Regions from separate parts of the Enterobacter sp. KBR-315C3_2022 genome, predicted to be linked through region 1. Evidence: predicted binding sites of a transcription regulator. Region 1 holds the regulator's gene; each other region holds the start of a gene.

Region 1 (5,871 bases):
GTCCGCGATGGGAAAGCAGCAGCGTCATCAGCGGAGCCCCGACCATCACGCCGATCGCATAGGCGCTGATCAGCATCCCCGCCGCCGGGATCGAGACATCTACGCCCCTGGCGATAACGGGTAACAGCCCCATTGGGGAAAATTCAGTGGTGCCGATCCCAAACGCGCCAATGGCGAGGGCCAGCAGGGGGAAATTGATTTTCATGCATTAACTCCGGATGCCGCGACGTACCACGACGCAGAACAAAGAAGCCAAAAGCATGACATCAATCACAAAAAATGAGAAGTTAACAATTTGGCAAAAGATATTTGCCGGAGACGTAACAATCAGGAAGGTTACAGGAGGGAGAAGAATCTCCCCCCGTCAAAATCAGTGCAGTGCAGCCGTCAGCCCACCGGCAACAATCAGCGCCAGAACAATAACGGTGGTCATCAGCGAAAACTTAAGATCGGTACTCATCAATTTTTCTCCTTTTAATCCCCACACGGAAAGTGAGCTTGCTCATTTTTACACAGTTTACGTCAAAAATCTTCCCGGATTTAAAATGATAACCACTTTTGCTCTTCCCCTTTTCCTCAAGATAGGACAAAATTCCACGCTAAATTTATTAGCGTACCGGCCATTGACCCCCTCCTGACGTCCTGTGTCGTTTTCCCGGCGTGTCGCAATTCAAAATTGCGTAATAAGGGTGAGAGAAGGCAAACGTTTACCTCCCCATTTTTCAGGGCATTAGGATAGGGTCTGGAGTGACATTTAATGGCAACAATTAAAGACGTAGCAAAACGCGCAAACGTTTCCACTACAACCGTATCACATGTTATTAACAAAACCCGCTTCGTGGCGGAAGAGACGCGCAACGCCGTCTGGGCTGCAATCAAAGAACTGCACTACTCACCGAGTGCGGTTGCGCGCAGCCTGAAGGTTAATCACACCAAGTCTATCGGCCTGCTGGCGACCAGCAGCGAAGCGGCCTACTTTGCCGAAATTATTGAAGCCGTTGAGAAAAACTGCTTCCAGAAAGGCTATACCCTGATTCTGGGCAACGCGTGGAACAACATTGAAAAGCAGCGCGCCTATCTGTCGATGATGGCGCAAAAGCGTGTCGATGGCCTGCTGGTCATGTGCTCTGAATACCCTGAGTCCGTTCTCTCCATGCTGGAGGAGTATCGCCACATTCCGATGGTGGTTATGGACTGGGGCGAGGCGCGCGCCGATTTCACCGACTCGGTCATCGATAACGCTTTTGAAGGCGGCTACATGGCCGGCCGCTATTTGATCGAGCGCGGACACCGCGATATCGGCGTCATCCCTGGCCCGCTGGAGCGCAACACCGGCGCGGGTCGTCTGGCCGGGTTCATGAAGGCGATGGAAGAGGCGCTGATCAGCGTGCCGGAAAACTGGATTGTTCAGGGCGACTTTGAGCCGGAGTCCGGCTACCGCGCGATGCAGCAGATCGTGTCGCAGCAGCACCGCCCTACCGCCGTCTTCTGCGGCGGCGACATCATGGCGATGGGCGCGCTCTGTGCGGCAGACGAGCTCGGCCTTCGCGTGCCTCAGGATATTTCGGTGATCGGGTATGACAACGTGCGCAACGCGCGCTTTTTCACCCCGGCGCTGACGACCATTCACCAGCCGAAAGATTCGCTGGGCGAAACGGCCTTCAACATGCTGATGGACAGGATTGTCAGCAAGCGCGAAGAGTCGCAGTCCATTGAGGTTCACCCTCGCCTGATTGAGCGTCGCTCCGTTGCGGACGGTCCTTTCCGCGACTACCGCCGTTAATCCTCTCCGGGGCCAGCTACGCTGGCTCCCGTAGCCACTCCCTGTTCAGCGTTTCGCTATCTCCCAGATACTCCAGCAGCCAGGCCATTGCGGGCGACACGTCATTTTGCTGCCAGGTCAGGCAGCAGGCCGCGTCCGGGAACGGATTTTCCAGCGTCAGGGCAACCCATTCACCGGCATCAATACGCGGACGCGCAAAGTGGACGGGCACCATACCTACGCACAGCCCCGCGCTCAGGCAGGTTGCTGAAGAGTCCCAGTCGGGCGCCACCACGCGCCGCTGGTTGTCCAGCAGCCAGGTGATACGCTTGGGCAGCGACCGCGACGTATCTTCCAGCACCAGCGACGGACAGTTGCGCAACGCGTCATCGCTCAGCGGTCCTTCCATCGCCGCCAGCGGATGATGGCGCGCAACAACGCAGGTCCAGCTCAGCATGCCCATGTCCCGAAAAGCGTAGCGCCCGCCCACGGGGATCGCCTGGGTCGCGCCGATAGCCATCTCTACCCTGCCGTCCGCCAGCGCGTCCCACACGCCGTTGAACACCTCCTGCGACACCCGCAGCTCGACGTCCGAGAAGTGACGGTAGAAATCAACGATCATCTGCCGCGTGCGCTCCGGCCGGACGATATTATCGACGGCGATGGAGAGATGCCCGCGCCAGCCGTTGGCAATCTGCTGGCACTGCTCGCGGGTGATCTGCATTTTTTTGATAACAGAACGTCCTTCTTTCAAAAACCATGCCCCGGCCGGGGTTAATATCACATCGCGATGGCGCCGTTCAAACAGCGGAACGGCGAGCCATTCCTCCAGCTGCCGCACGGTATAGCTTACCGCCGAGGGAACGCGGTGCAGCTCCTGCGCGGCACCGCTGAAGCTGCCGTTGCGCGCAACGGCATCGACCACTTCAAGAGAATAATCTGACCACATTTTCTGCCTGCAAAATTTTTGAATGCAACCGCCAAATATTAGCGTTTCACAAGCCGCTTTGCACTCCCTACACTCTGCGCCAATATATCCCTGCCTCCTTGAGGAGAAAAACGAGTGCAACCCAGGAAAGGATTTTTAGTCTGGCTCGGCGGCCTGAGCGTGCTGGGCTTTTTAGCGACCGACATGTATTTGCCCGCCTTTGCCGCCATGCAGGAAGATTTGCAAACCCCTGCCGCCGCCATCAGCGCGAGCCTGAGCCTGTTTCTTGCCGGCTTTGCCTTCGCACAGCTGCTGTGGGGGCCGCTCTCCGATCGCTTTGGCCGCAAGCCGGTTCTGCTGCTGGGGCTGGCCATTTTTGCCGTCGGCTGTCTGGGCATGCTGTGGGTACGCGATGCCACCTGGCTGCTGGTGCTGCGCTTTATTCAGGCGGTGGGCGTATGCGCCGCGGCGGTCACCTGGCAGGCGCTGGTGACCGATTACTACCCGGCGTCGCGCACCAACCGAATTTTTGCCACCATCATGCCGCTGGTTGGCCTTTCTCCGGCCCTTGCCCCGCTGCTGGGCAGCTGGATCCTCGCGCATTTTGACTGGCAGGCGATTTTTGCCACGCTGTTTGCGATTACCCTGGTCCTGATGCTGCCCGCGTTCGCGCTCAAGCCCGCGCATAAAAAAGTGGAGCATGCTGACGCGAAGCCGATCACCTTCATCTCGTTGCTTAAGACCAGGGCCTACCGCGGCAACGTCCTGATTTACGCCGCCTGCTCCGCCAGCTTCTTCGCGTGGCTAACCGGCTCGCCGTTTATTCTGCACGATATGGGCTACAGCCCGGCAGCGATCGGCCTGAGCTATGTCCCGCAGACCATCGCTTTCCTGGTCGGCGGCTACGGCTGTCGCGCCGCGCTGCAAAAGTGGGAAGGCCAGCAGATGCTGCCGTGGCTGCTGGTGCTGTACGCGCTTAGCGTCGTTGGGACCTGGGCGGTAGGCTTTATTCCGGGCGCGGGACTGGCAGAAATTTTGATCCCGTTCTGCGTGATGGCGGTTGCTAACGGCGCTATTTACCCTATCGTGGTGGCTCAGGCCTTACGGCCTTTCCCTCACGCAACGGGTCGCGCTGCCGCATTGCAAAACACCCTTCAGCTCGGCCTGTGCTTCCTGGCAAGCCTTGTGGTCTCAGCGCTGATCGCCACGCCGCTGATGACGACCACCAGCGTGATGCTGGCAACGGTTCTCCTGGCTGCCCTTGGCTACCGGATGCAATCTTCTGCGCAAGCCGCTGAGGAAAGCCGCAGCGAAGCCGATCGCTCGCATGCCTAATCGCGGCTGATATTATGTTACGTTTCAGTGATTAGGTTGCTAAGAATTTTATATTGAATCAGCCATTTTTGAGGCCTATACTAAATTTGGTTCAATAAATACGATAAATATTAAGCGTTAACGGGAGCCGGAGTGCTCCCGTTTTACCATGGAAGGCTTTTCGGCAAGGGTTATCTCCCTTCCTCTGTTCTACGTCGGATACTAGCCTCGCGGGATTATCCGTGAGATTTCTCACAAACCATAAAAAGCGTCTACGCTGTTTGAAGGTTCTGATCACAGCAAGGTGATGGAGAAGCTATGAGTTCATCGTGTATAGAAGAAGTCAGCGTTCCGGACGACAACTGGTCCCGGATCGTCAGTGAACTGTTGGGTCGAGCCGGCATCACGATTAACGGACCGTCTCCTGCGGATCCGCAGGTTAAACATCCCGATTTTTTTAAACGCGTGCTGCAGGAAGGTTCCCTCGGCCTGGGCGAAAGCTATATGGACGGCTGGTGGGAGTGCGAGCGTCTGGACATGTTCTTCACCAGCGTGCTGCGCGCGGGGCTGGAGAAACAGCTTCCCCGCCATCTAAAAGACACGCTGCGCATCGCCTCCGCGCGCCTGTTCAACCTGCAAAGCAAAAAGCGCGCGTGGATCGTCGGTAAAGAGCATTACGACCTCGGCAACGATCTTTTCAGCCGCATGCTGGACCCGCTGATGCAATATTCCTGCGCATACTGGAAACAAGCCACCACGCTGGAAGAAGCGCAGCAGGACAAGCTGCGCCTGATCTGCGAAAAGCTGCAGCTCAAGCCCGGCATGCGCGTGCTGGATATTGGCTGCGGCTGGGGCGGGCTGGCCTGGTTTATGGCGAAACACTACGGCGTGAGCGTCGTGGGCGTGACCATTTCTGCCGAACAGCAGAAGATGGCGCAGGAACGGTGCCAGGATCTGGACGTGGATATTCGCCTGCAGGACTATCGCGACCTCAACGAGCAGTTCGATCGCATCGTCTCCGTCGGGATGTTCGAGCACGTGGGGCCGAAAAATTACGATACGTATTTCACGGTTGCTAACCGTAATTTAAAACCGGACGGTATTTTCCTGCTGCACACCATCGGCTCAAAGCAGACCGACAATAACGTCGACCCGTGGATCAATAAGTACATTTTCCCGAACGGCTGTTTGCCGTCGGTCCGCCATATTGCGAATGCCAGCGAGCCTCACTTCATCGTGGAAGACTGGCATAACTTCGGTGCGGACTACGACACCACGCTGATGGCCTGGCACGCGCGCTTCCTGGCCGCGTGGCCGGAAATTGCAGATAACTATTCCGAACGCTTCAAACGCATGTTTACCTATTATCTGAACGCCTGCGCGGGCGCTTTCCGCGCGCGCGATATTCAGCTCTGGCAGGTAGTGTTTAGCCGCGGAATTGAGAACGGTCTGCGCGTCGCACGCTAAATAAATAACCCCGGCAAGCCGGGGTTATTTTTATTCTTCTTCTACCGCTTTTATTATCGCCGCCTCTTTTGCGGCCAGCACGCGCTCAACGGTATCCACCACCGCCTGGGTTTGCGGATCGATTTCGATATTTACCCGATGCCCCAGTTTTTTAGCGCCCAGCGTCGTGCGCTGCAGCGTTTCGGGAATGAGATGCACGCAAAAACGCGTCGGCGTCACTTCACCGACCGTCAGGCTAATCCCATCGATGCCAATAAATCCCTTATACAGGATGTATTTCATTAATGCCGGATCCTGCATCTTAAACCAGATTTGGCGGTTATTTTCCGAGGTTACAATCTTCGCCACTTCGGCCGTGGACATGATGTGGCCGGACATCAAATGCCCGCCGATCTCATCG
Region 2 (5,871 bases), on a different contig from region 1:
CAGCGACAAACAAGACGATAAATGGCCGGAGAATCAGCTCGCGGATTTCCTGACGACCCGCTGTGACGATCTCTGGAACCTCTCCGGGCATGACGTTGAGTCAAACCCGCTGTACTGGCTGCGCGGAATGGATTGCTCCCAGCGCCTGTCGCCCGCCACCGCCCGCGCCCAGGCGGCGCTGTGGGGCAATGAAACCTGGCAGGAGAATTTCAAGCGCGCCATTTTGCTGGCCGACGCCAAAATCAACCCGGTTGAGCGCCGCGCCAATACCGTGCGTCTGGATGCCGTGAGCGCGAATATCCCTGCGCAGGTGCGCCCGGTGTATCAGCTCTGGCGCGACGGGCAGGTGCTGCAGCTGCAGCTTTCCGAAGAGCGCTCGCGCTACAGCAGGCTTCAGCAGTCCTCAGACGCCGAGCTGGACACGCTTCGCCAGCAGCAGCAATTTTTACGCGCCCAGCTTGATACCACGACGCGCAAGCTTGAAAACCTGACCGATATCGAAAGACAGCTCTCAACGCGCAAGCCGGCGGGCAACTATCTGCCGGACAGTTCAAAGAGCGCGCCCGCCTCCGACGAGCCGGAGCAGGACGGCGATGCGCAGAAACAAGAGGATGTTAAGCCATGACAAGCCGCAAACCTGCCCACCTGCTGCTGGTGGATGACGATCCCGGGCTGCTGAAGCTGCTTGGGATGCGCCTCGTCAGCGAAGGCTACAGCGTGGTCACCGCTGAAAGCGGACAGGAGGGGCTGAAGGTCCTTTTCCGCGAAAAAATCGATCTGGTGATAAGCGATCTGCGCATGGACGAGATGGACGGCATGCAGCTGTTCACCGAGATCCAGAAGCAGCAGCCGGGAATGCCGGTCATTATCCTCACCGCCCACGGATCGATTCCGGATGCCGTGGCCGCCACCCAGCAGGGGGTGTTCAGCTTCCTGACCAAGCCGGTGGACAAGGACGCGCTCTATAAAGCCATCGACAGCGCCCTTGAGCACACGGCGACGTCAGGCGACGACGCGTGGCGCGAGTCGATTGTGACGCGCAGCCCGCTGATGCTGCGGCTGCTGGAGCAGGCGAGAATGGTGGCGCAGTCTGACGTCAGCGTGCTGATTAACGGGCAGAGCGGCACCGGGAAGGAGATCCTGGCGCAGGCTATCCACAACGCCAGCCCGCGCAGTAAAAATGCGTTTATTGCCATCAACTGCGGCGCGCTGCCTGAACAGCTGCTGGAGTCTGAGCTGTTCGGCCACGCCCGCGGCGCGTTTACCGGCGCGGTAAGCAGCCGGGAAGGGCTGTTCCAGGCGGCGGAAGGCGGCACGCTTTTCCTCGATGAAATTGGCGACATGCCCGCGCCGCTGCAGGTCAAGCTGCTGCGCGTTTTGCAGGAGCGCAAGGTTCGCCCGCTGGGCAGCAACCGCGATATCGACATTAACGTGCGCATTATTTCTGCTACCCACCGGGACTTGCCGAAGGTGATGGCGCGCAACGAGTTCCGCGAGGATCTTTACTACCGTCTGAACGTGGTTAACCTCAAGCTTCCGGCGCTGGCGGAGCGTGCGGAAGATATTCCGCTGTTGGCAAACCACCTGCTGCGCCAGTCCGCCGACCGGCACAAGCCGTTCGTGCGCGCGTTTTCCACGGATGCGATGAAGCGCCTGATGACGGCGAGCTGGCCGGGGAACGTGCGCCAGCTGGTGAACGTGATTGAGCAGTGCGTTGCGCTGAGCTCGTCGCCGGTTATCGGCGACGCGCTGGTCGAGCAGGCGCTGGAAGGGGAAAACACCGCGCTGCCGACCTTTGCCGAAGCGCGCAACCAGTTCGAGCTGAACTATCTGCGCAAGCTCCTGCAGATCACCAAAGGCAACGTGACCCACGCGGCGCGCATGGCCGGACGCAACCGCACCGAGTTCTACAAGCTGCTGTCGCGCCACGAGCTGGAAGCGAACGATTTTAAAGAGTAGTACCGCAAAATTTGAATGAATATGATACTGTGAGCAATCGATTACGATCAGCTTACAGGCAAGCGTTTAAGGACCCACCATGAAAAAGATTGATGCGATTATTAAACCTTTCAAACTGGACGATGTGCGTGAAGCGCTGGCGGAAGTCGGCATCACCGGGATGACCGTAACGGAAGTGAAGGGTTTTGGTCGCCAGAAGGGCCACACCGAGCTTTATCGTGGCGCGGAGTACATGGTGGACTTTCTGCCGAAAGTGAAAATCGAAATTGTGGTCAGTGACGATATCGTCGATACCTGCGTGGATACCATTATCCGCACGGCGCAGACGGGCAAAATCGGCGACGGAAAAATCTTCGTCTTCGACGTGGCGCGCGTGATCCGTATCCGTACCGGCGAAGAAGACGACGCGGCGATTTAACGTTCTTGCCGGGTGGCGCTGCGCTTACCCGGCCTACAAAACTCTTCGTAGGCCCGCGCCAGCGAAGCGCCGCCGGGGCGATTACAACACCTTGTGCGGGCCGAAGCATTCGTAATGAATGTTGTCTTTATTCACGCCCAGCTCAACCAGCTGCTTCGCGGCAAACTGCATAAACGCCACCGGCCCGCAGACGTAGAACTGCATCTCCGGCGCGCTGAACGCCCCTTCATGCGCGCGTAAATCCATCAGCCCTTCGCTGTCGAAGCGCGCCGCGGCGCGGTCGGCCTCTGTCGGCAGGCGATACCAGGTATGCGCGCTAAAGCGCGGCAGGCCCGCCGCCAGCGTTTTCACTTCATCCGCAAAGGCATGCACGTCGCCGTTCTCGGCAGCGTGGAACCAGTTTACCTGCGCGCTGTGGTTTGCTTTCGCCAGGGTATCCAGCATCGCCAGCATCGGCGTCTGGCCCACGCCAGCGGAGATCAGCGTGACCGGGGTAGTGGCGTCCACGGCCATAAAGAAATCACCGGCGGGCGCGGCCAGATGAACCACGTCGCCCACGCGGGCGTCGTTATGCAGCCAGGTCGAGACCTGACCGCCGTCTTCGCGCTTCACCGCAATGCGGTAGCCTTTGCCGTTGGGCGTGCGGGTGAGGGAATACTGGCGAATTTCCTGATGCGGGAAGCCTTCCGGCTTGAGCCAAACGCCGAGATACTGGCCGGGCTGATAGTCCGCCACCGGCTTGCCGTCTACCGGCTCAAACTCAAAGCTGGTAATAAGCTGGCTGCGCGGCGTTTTCTCCACGATGCGGAACGGACGCGTGCCTTCCCAGCCGCCGTTTTTGCTGGCGTTCTCGCTGTAGATCTGCGCTTCACGATTGATAAACACGCCAGCCAGCACGCCGTAGGCTTTGCCCCAGGCGTCAAGCACCTCCTGGCCCGGGCTGAACATTTCGTCCAGCGTCGCCAGCAGGTGCGCGCCAACGATGTTGTACTGCTCGGGTTGAATCTGGAAGCTGGTATGTTTCTGCGCGATTTTTTCGACCGCAGGCAGCAGCGCCGGCAGGTTTTCAATATTGCTGGCGTAGGCCGCAATCGCGTTAAACAGCGCTTCTCGCTGATCGCCGTTGCGCTGGTTGCTCATGTTGAAAATCTCTTTGAGCTCCGGATTGTGCGCGAACATGCGATCGTAAAAATGGGCGGTCAGCTTAGGACCGGTTTCAACCAGCAGGGGAATGGTAGCCTTAACGGTAGCGATGGTTTGAGCGTCTAACATAGCAACTTCCTTCATCTGTTACTTTAATGATGTATTTTAAATGCATCTTATAAAAATAACCCTGTATTGTAAATGGTTCTTTGCAACGTGAAAAATACGCATCACAAACCTGAAAAGAAATCCGCTGGAAACCGCGAGGTCTTTGCTGCTCAAACCCTTGCGTGGCGCGTAGGAAAACGTTTGCGTAAAATCGTTTGTCAAGACCTGTTATCGCAAGACTATTCGGTTATACTGTTGCGCGTTGTCCAACTGGACTGCCTTTTCAGGCCAAAATTTACTTGTTAGCTGAGTCAGGAGATGCGGATGTTAAAGCGTGAAATGAACATTGCCGATTATGATGCCGAACTGTGGCAGGCTATGGAGCAGGAAAAAGTACGTCAGGAAGAGCACATCGAACTGATCGCCTCCGAGAACTACACCAGCCCGCGCGTCATGCAGGCGCAGGGTTCTCAGCTGACCAACAAATATGCTGAAGGTTACCCGGGCAAGCGCTACTACGGCGGTTGCGAGTACGTTGATATCGTTGAGCAGCTGGCGATTGACCGTGCTAAAGAACTGTTTGGCGCAGACTACGCTAACGTGCAGCCGCACTCCGGCTCTCAGGCTAACTTCGCGGTCTACACCGCGCTGCTGCAGCCGGGCGATACCGTTCTGGGTATGAACCTGGCGCAGGGCGGCCACCTGACTCACGGCTCCCCGGTTAACTTCTCCGGCAAACTGTACAACATCATTCCTTACGGTATCGATGAGTCCGGCAAAATTGACTACGAAGACATGGCGAAGCAGGCCAAAGAGCACAAGCCGAAGATGATCATCGGCGGCTTCTCCGCTTACTCCGGCGTGGTTGACTGGGCAAAAATGCGTGAAATCGCCGACAGCATCGGCGCGTACCTGTTCGTCGACATGGCGCACGTGGCGGGCCTGATTGCCGCGGGCGTTTACCCGAACCCGGTTCCGCACGCTCACGTTGTCACCACCACCACCCACAAAACCCTGGCGGGTCCGCGCGGCGGCCTGATCCTGGCGAAGGGCGGTGACGAAGAGCTGTATAAGAAGCTGAACTCTGCCGTGTTCCCAAGCGCGCAGGGCGGCCCGCTGATGCACGTTATCGCGGCCAAAGCCGTGGCGCTGAAGGAAGCGATGGAGCCTGAGTTCAAGGTTTACCAGCAGCAGGTTGCCAAAAACGCGAAAGCGATGGTGGACGTGTTCCTGAACCGCGGCTACAAAGTGGTCTCCGGCGGTACTGAAAACCACCTGTTCCTGCTGGATCTGGTTGATAAAAACCTGACCGGTAAAGAAGCTGACGCTGCCCTGGGCCGCGCCAACATCACCGTGAACAAAAACAGCGTGCCAAACGATCCGAAGAGCCCGTTCGTGACCTCCGGTATCCGCATCGGTTCTCCGGCGATTACGCGTCGCGGCTTCAAAGAAGCGGAAGCGAAAGAGCTGGCGGGCTGGATGTGTGACGTTCTGGACAATATCAATGACGAAGCGGTAATCGAGCGCGTTAAGGGTAAAGTTCTGGATATCTGCGCGCGCTTCCCTGTGTACGCATAATTCTTCTGCCTTGCAGAAACAAAAAAGGCCGCATTTGCGGCCTTTTTTTATGGGTTAACGCCGATCAAGGGATATCGCCCCCGGACCAACAATCGCCAGCAGCAGGAATGCCCCGGCGATGCTCACGTTCTTGTAGAAGTTAATCATGTTAGGCAGCACCGCATCTCCGCTCATGTTCCAGTAGTGGTGGCCAATCACCGCCGTCCCCAGCGTGTAGAAGACAAACAGCACGGCCAGAGGGCGGGTGAAAAAGCCCAGCACGATAAGAATCGCGAAAGGAACCTCCATCACCACGGCGATAATGGCGGCCAGCATTGGCATCGGCGCGCCCAGCGAGGTCATGTACTGTACCGTACCGCTAAAACCCGTCAGCTTCGGGAAGCCAAAGATAATAAACAGCACAACAATGGCGATGCGGGCAATCAGCAGCATAAGGTGGCGCGACTGGCCAAAATCAAAATAGCGGAGAGTGTTCATAGGTGGCTCGTTTTTGTGGTGATCCCGTTTTAAAACTAATACACAAATCAACACTCTGCCATTCAGCTTTTCTTCATAAATCAGCCTGTAGCACGACGGCAAACGCGGCGGGAAATCATTTTTACGCTGGATGAAACCCTGCAAAACATAAGTGTTATTTACTTGTTAATCGTAGCTTGCGCTGGCCC
Region 3 (5,871 bases), on a different contig from region 1:
CTGGTATTCCCCGAGCTTTCGCTGACGGGGCCCGCGACGGCCTATCTCCCCGCGCCGCCGGACGACCGTCAGCTTGCCCCTCTGCTGGCCGCCGCCAGAGAGCATCGCATCACGCTCATCGCCGGTATCACCATCGACCGTCAGGGTCAACGCTATAAAGGTCTCACCCTCTTCTCCCCCAAGCGCGAGGCCATTCTGCGCTATCCGCAGGGCAGCGGCGCGAGCCTGATTCCGGGGGACAAACAGCTCACCATGATTGACCCGCATTCAGACGAGCCGGACCTCGATCCGCAGGCCACGCTGTTCACCAGCAGCCAGGCGGTCGGCGACAATAGCTGGCGCCAGTCGATCGGCATGCTGCAACGCTTTGCGCATAAATACGCCATTGCCGTGCTGATGGCGAATGCGCGCAGCGGCAGCGCCCTGTGGGATGAAAAAGGCCAGCTGATCGTTCGCGCGGACAAAGGCGAGCTGCTGTTAACCGGTTCGTTGAGCCGACGGGGTTGGCAAGGCGATATCATTCCTTTAGGCTAAACGTTTTATGGTCAGGAGCGATCAATGCTGCGCGTCATCGATACCGAAACCTGCGATCTTCAGGGCGGAATAGTGGAAGTGGCTTCTGTCGACGTTATCGACGGAAAAATAGTCAACCCAATGAGTCATCTGGTCCGCCCGGATCGTCCGATCAGCCCGCAGGCGATGGCGATTCACCGCATCACCGAATCAATGGTGGCGGATAAACCGTGGATTGAAGAGGTGATTCCCCACTATTACGGCAGCCCGTGGTACGTCGCGCATAACGCCAGCTTTGACCGCCGCGTGCTGCCAGAGATGCCGGGCGAATGGATCTGCACCATGAAGCTGGCCCGCCGCCTGTGGCCGGGGATCAAATACAGCAATATGGCGCTCTATAAATCCCGCAAGCTGAGCGTGCGCACGCCGGAAGGTTTACATCATCACCGGGCGCTGTACGACTGCTACATCACCGCCGCGCTGCTGATTGATATCATGAACGCGTCCGGCTGGACGCCGGATGATATGGCGACGATTACCGGCCGTCCCGCGCTGATGACCACCTTCCCCTTCGGCAAATATCGCGGCAAACCGGTGGCGGAAGTGGCGGACAAAGATCCGGGCTACCTGCGCTGGCTGTACAACAACCTCGACAAGATGAGCCCGGAGCTGCGCCTGACCCTTAAGCACTATTTGGGCGAAGCCTGACCTTCCCTGCGGCCTGGCAGCGTCTCCTGCGCCAGGCCAATCAGAAACGCATACTCCAGCGCCACGCCCTCGTAGGATTTAAACCGCCCGGATTTCCCGCCGTGCCCTGAGTCCATATCGGTACACAGCAGCAGCAAATTATCGTCGGTCTTCAGCTCGCGGAGCTTTGCGACCCATTTTGCCGGCTCCCAATACTGCACCTGCGAATCGTGCAGCCCGGTCGTCACCAGCAGATGCGGATAGGCTTTGGCCTCAACGTTGTCGTAAGGGCTGTACTCTTTCATGTAGCGGTAATAGGTTTCGTCCTGCGGATTCCCCCACTCTTCAAACTCGCCCGTGGTCAGCGGAATCGACTCGTCGAGCATCGTGGTCACCACGTCCACAAACGGCACCTGGGCGATAACGCCCTTGAAGCGATCGGGGCGCTGGTTGATTGCCGCCCCCATCAGCATGCCGCCGGCGCTGCCGCCCATGCCGAAGCAGAGCGACGGATCGCCATAGCCCTGGTCAATCAGCGCGTCGCAGACGTCGAGATAATCGTTAAAGGTGTTTTTCTTTCTCAGGAATTTGCCGTCTTCGTACCAGTGCTGCCCCAGCTCGCCGCCGCCGCGAATGTGGGCAATGGCGTAGACGAACCCGCGGTCGAGCAGGCTTAAGCGGCTGCTGCTGAAGTCGGCATCGATGCTGGAGCCGTAGGAACCGTATCCGTAAACGAGGATCGGATTTTTTCCCTTCAGGAAACAGTCCTTGCGGTACACGAGCGATACCGGCACTTCCACGCCGTCGCGGGCAATCACCCACAGGTGCTCGCTGCGGTACAGTTCGGAATCGAAGCCGCCGATCTCGGCCTGCTTGATCACCTGGCGCTGCCCGGTGTCCATATCAAGCTCAAACAGCGTGTCCGGAGTGGTCATTGAAGAGTAGCCGTAGCGCAGGCGGGATGACTCCGGCTCGGGGTTAAAGCCGATCCACGTCACGTACGCCGGATCGTCAAAGGCGATCCCCACCACCTCGCGCGTTTTGCGGTTGATCTGCCGGATGCTGGTGAGCCCGCGCTGGCGCTCCTCCACCACCAGCCAGTCGGTAAACAGCGTAAAGCCTTCGAGCATCACCTGCTCGCGCGCGGGAATGAGCACCTCCCACTTGCGCTCGTCGCGCACCTTGGTTTTGTACAGGCCAAAGTTTTTGCCCTCGCGGTTAGAGCGCAGGTAAAAGCTGTGCTGGAAGTGGTCGAGGCTGTACTCGTGGTCCTTACGACGCGGCAGGAAGCAGAGCGGCTGCGCGTCCGGCAGCTCGGCGTCCAGCAGCAGCACTTCAGAGGTCGTCGCGCTGGCGAGGTGAATAATGACGTAGTGGCGCGACGAGGTTTTATGCAGACTGACGTAAAACGTCTCGTCCTTCTCCTCATACACCAGCTCGTCCTGCGCGGACGCGCTTCCCACCGTGTGTCGCCAGACCTGGTAAGGCAGCAGCGTGGAGGCATGCTTTTTGACGTAGTAGACGGTTTCCGAATCATTACCCCAGACAAAGTCCGGAGAAACGTTGTCGAGCATTTCCGGATACCAGTTTCCCGTTTCCAGATTGCGAAAGCGCAGGCCGTACTGCCTGCGGGAGAGATAGTCTTCGGCCAGCGCCATGATTGCGTTATCCGGGGAGATCGACATCCCTCCCAGGGTATAGAACTCGCTGTGGGCGGCGCGCTTATTGGCGTCCAGCAGCAGATCCCACGCGTCCCACTCCGCGCTTAGCACCGACTGGCGCTGATAGATGGGATACTCGTTGCCCGGCTCGTAGATATTGCGGTAGCGGTAGCCGTTTTTGGTCCACGGCGCGGAGATGTCGCGCTGGGGAATGCGCTGCACCATCTCGGCCAGAAGCGCGTCCTGCAGCGCCTGCTGGCTGGCCATGACCTTACGGCCATAGTCGTTCTCGGCGTGTAGATAGTCGAGCACGTCCGGCTGCGAGCGGGTGTCGTCCCGCAGCCAGTAATAGTTGTCGATGCGCGTATCGCCGTGGGTGGTGATGGCGTAGGGAGTACGTCGGGCTTTCGGTGGCATAGCGATTTACTTGTCAGTTTCACACCCTATAAGGTTGGCAAAACACGCGCATGATGCAAGCGAAACGTGACCACCACCGCTGTCGTTACCCCTGTATCGCCTGCTTTTGCGCCTGAATATCTTTTTCGATGCCTTCGCGGACGTCCTGCGGGATCTTCAGCGCATCCCCCAGCGCGCTGAGGTAGCTGCGCTCCATAAAGTGATCGACGTCGATGGCGGCGCAGCTCAGGAAATAGAGCTCAAGCGCCTCCTCTTCGTTTTTGACGCTCTGCGCCAGGCGCTGGGGATCGAGCGGCTGCTCGATGGCCTTCGCCACCAGCGCTCTGCCCTGCTCCTCAACGCCCGCTTCGCGCATCTGCTGTTCGATGGCGGCCCGCTCCTTGTCGTCAATGTGCCCGTCGCTTTTGGCCGCGAAGACCAGCGCGAGGATAAGCCTCTCGGTGCGCAGATCCAGCGGCGAGGTATGTTCGCCGTAATCAGGCTCGCCCTGATGCGCGGTACGCACCTTGTCTTTGTACTTGTTCCACAGCACCGAGCCGGCAATGGCTCCTCCGCCCGCCAGCAGCGCGCCGGTGCCGTACTTCGCCAGCAGCTTGCGCGATGATTTATTGGCCACCAGCAGCCCCGCCAGCCCGCCAAGCGCGCCGGGCACCAGCAGCTTGCTTAGCCCCTGCTCGCCGGAAGATGACGCTTTCTGGCCCAACATCGATTGCAATTGATTCAACCAGCCTGACATGATTTCCCTCGCTTAACGGTGATTAACGATCACAGCCTATGCGAGCGGACGTCAGGAAATGTCTGGCTGCGCTAAAGAAGCGCAAATTTCGTTTCGCCATTACCTCTGCGCGGCCGAGACAGACGCAAACGTTTTCGTTTATACTGCGCGCAACTTTTTTAGGGGGATGCTATGACTCGTTTAGGAACCGCGCTGCGCCCTGCCGCCACGCGCGTCATGCTGTTAGGATCGGGTGAACTGGGGAAAGAGGTCGCCATCGAGTGCCAGCGCTTAGGCGTTGAGGTGATTGCCGTAGACCGCTATGCCGACGCGCCCGCCATGCACGTCGCCCACCGCTCGCACGTTGTTAACATGCTCGACGGTGACGCCCTGCGCGCGCTGATCGCTCGGGAGAAGCCTGATTACGTCGTGCCGGAAATCGAAGCGATTGCCACCGACACGCTGGTGGCGCTTGAGCAGGAAGGCCAGCGCGTGGTGCCCACCGCCAAAGCCGCGAAGCTCACCATGAACCGCGAGGGCATACGCCGCCTGGCGGCGGAAGAGCTGGCGCTGCCGACCCCCCGCTATCGTTTCGCCGGAGATAAAGACGAGTTTGTGCAGGCGGTCAGCGAAATTGGCTACCCGTGCATCATAAAGCCGGTCATGAGTTCGTCCGGAAAGGGGCAGAGCTTTATTCGCGATGTGACCCAGCTGGACAGCGCCTGGGACTATGCCCAGCAGGGGGGCCGCGCCGGAGCGGGACGCGTAATTGTTGAAGGCGTGGTGAAGTTTGACTTCGAAATCACCCTGCTGACCGTCAGCGCCGTCGACGGCGTCCACTTCTGCCAGCCTGTCGGCCACCGTCAGGAAGACGGCGACTACCGTGAGTCCTGGCAGCCGCAGCGGATGAGCGATCTGGCGCTGGAGCGCGCGCAGGAGATTGCACGCAAGACCGTGCTGGCGCTCGGCGGCTACGGCCTGTTCGGCGTTGAGCTGTTCGTCTGCGGCGACGAGGTGATTTTCAGCGAGGTCTCCCCTCGCCCGCACGATACCGGGATGGTAACGCTGATTTCGCAGGATCTCTCCGAGTTCGCCCTGCACGTGCGCGCCTTCCTCGGCCTGTCCGTTGGCGGCATCCGCCAGTATGGTCCCGCCGCATCGGCGGTGATCCTGCCGCAGCTGACCAGCCAGAACGTCACGTTTGATGGCGTTGACGGCGCCGTCGGCGCAGGATTGCAGCTGCGCCTGTTCGGCAAGCCGGAGATTGACGGCGCGCGCCGTTTGGGCGTGGCGCTCGCGACGGGAGAAAACGTCGACGAGGCGGTGGCGAGAGCCAAAGCGGCCGCGGCAGCCGTGAAGGTCGCAGGATAAAAAAACGGGCCGTTTGGCCCGTTTTTTTTACGCGTCAGGTCGCTTACTGCTTCGCGCCTTCAACCGCTTCGCGAGCCAGCTTAGTGATGCGGTCCCAGTCGCCGGCTTCCAGCGCATCCGCTGGAACCAGCCACGAGCCGCCGATGCACAGCACGCTTTTCAGCGCCAGGTAGTCGCGGTAGTTGGCCGGAGAGATACCGCCGGTCGGGCAGAAACGCACCTGAGAGAACGGGCCCGCGATCGCCTGCAGCGCCTTAGTGCCGCCGTTCGCTTCCGCAGGGAAGAATTTGAACTCTTTCAGACCGTAGTCCATGCCAAGCATCAGTTCAGAAACGGTGCTGATGCCCGGGATCAGGGGAATGGTGCCTTCGGTGGCCGCTTTCAGCAGCGGCTCGGTCAGCCCCGGGCTGATTGCGAACTGCGCGCCCGCTTCGGTCACTTCCGCCAGCTGCTGGGCGTTCAGAACGGTACCCGCCCCGATAATGGCGTCCGGCACTTCTTTGGCGA

The links. The regulator PurR, encoded in region 1, represses purine synthesis genes. The targets are predictions, from matches to a motif close to CANGCAAACGTTTGCNTG.
Region 2: a site for PurR is predicted at 3,819-3,836, ahead of glyA (serine hydroxymethyltransferase). Genes of this name have one in related genera too.
Region 3: a site for PurR is predicted at 4,136-4,153, ahead of purT (formate-dependent phosphoribosylglycinamide formyltransferase). Genes of this name have one in related genera too.

Annotation. Positions count from the first base shown of each region.
Region 1 is NZ_JBGKEB010000012.1:4,826-10,696, reverse strand. It holds gene AB8804_RS13885 (MFS transporter) at 1-205, opposite strand, end outside; gene AB8804_RS13880 (YnhF family membrane protein) at 371-460, opposite strand; gene purR (HTH-type transcriptional repressor PurR) at 758-1,783, shown strand; gene punR (DNA-binding transcriptional activator PunR) at 1,800-2,711, opposite strand; gene punC (purine nucleoside transporter PunC) at 2,826-4,025, shown strand; gene cfa (cyclopropane fatty acyl phospholipid synthase) at 4,323-5,471, shown strand; gene AB8804_RS13855 (riboflavin synthase subunit alpha) at 5,502-5,871, opposite strand, start outside.
Region 2 is NZ_JBGKEB010000002.1:36,228-42,098, forward strand. It holds gene qseG (two-component system QseEF-associated lipoprotein QseG) at 1-625, shown strand, start outside; gene glrR (two-component system response regulator GlrR) at 622-1,959, shown strand; gene glnB (nitrogen regulatory protein P-II) at 2,039-2,377, shown strand; gene hmpA (NO-inducible flavohemoprotein) at 2,459-3,649, opposite strand; gene glyA (serine hydroxymethyltransferase) at 3,953-5,206, shown strand; gene AB8804_RS02995 (DoxX family protein) at 5,261-5,683, opposite strand.
Region 3 is NZ_JBGKEB010000001.1:218,905-224,775, reverse strand. It holds gene AB8804_RS01155 (nitrilase-related carbon-nitrogen hydrolase) at 1-534, shown strand, start outside; gene exoX (exodeoxyribonuclease X) at 559-1,221, shown strand; gene ptrB (oligopeptidase B) at 1,203-3,278, opposite strand; gene AB8804_RS01140 (tellurite resistance TerB family protein) at 3,364-4,014, opposite strand; gene purT (formate-dependent phosphoribosylglycinamide formyltransferase) at 4,186-5,364, shown strand; gene kdgA (bifunctional 4-hydroxy-2-oxoglutarate aldolase/2-dehydro-3-deoxy-phosphogluconate aldolase) at 5,408-5,871, opposite strand, start outside.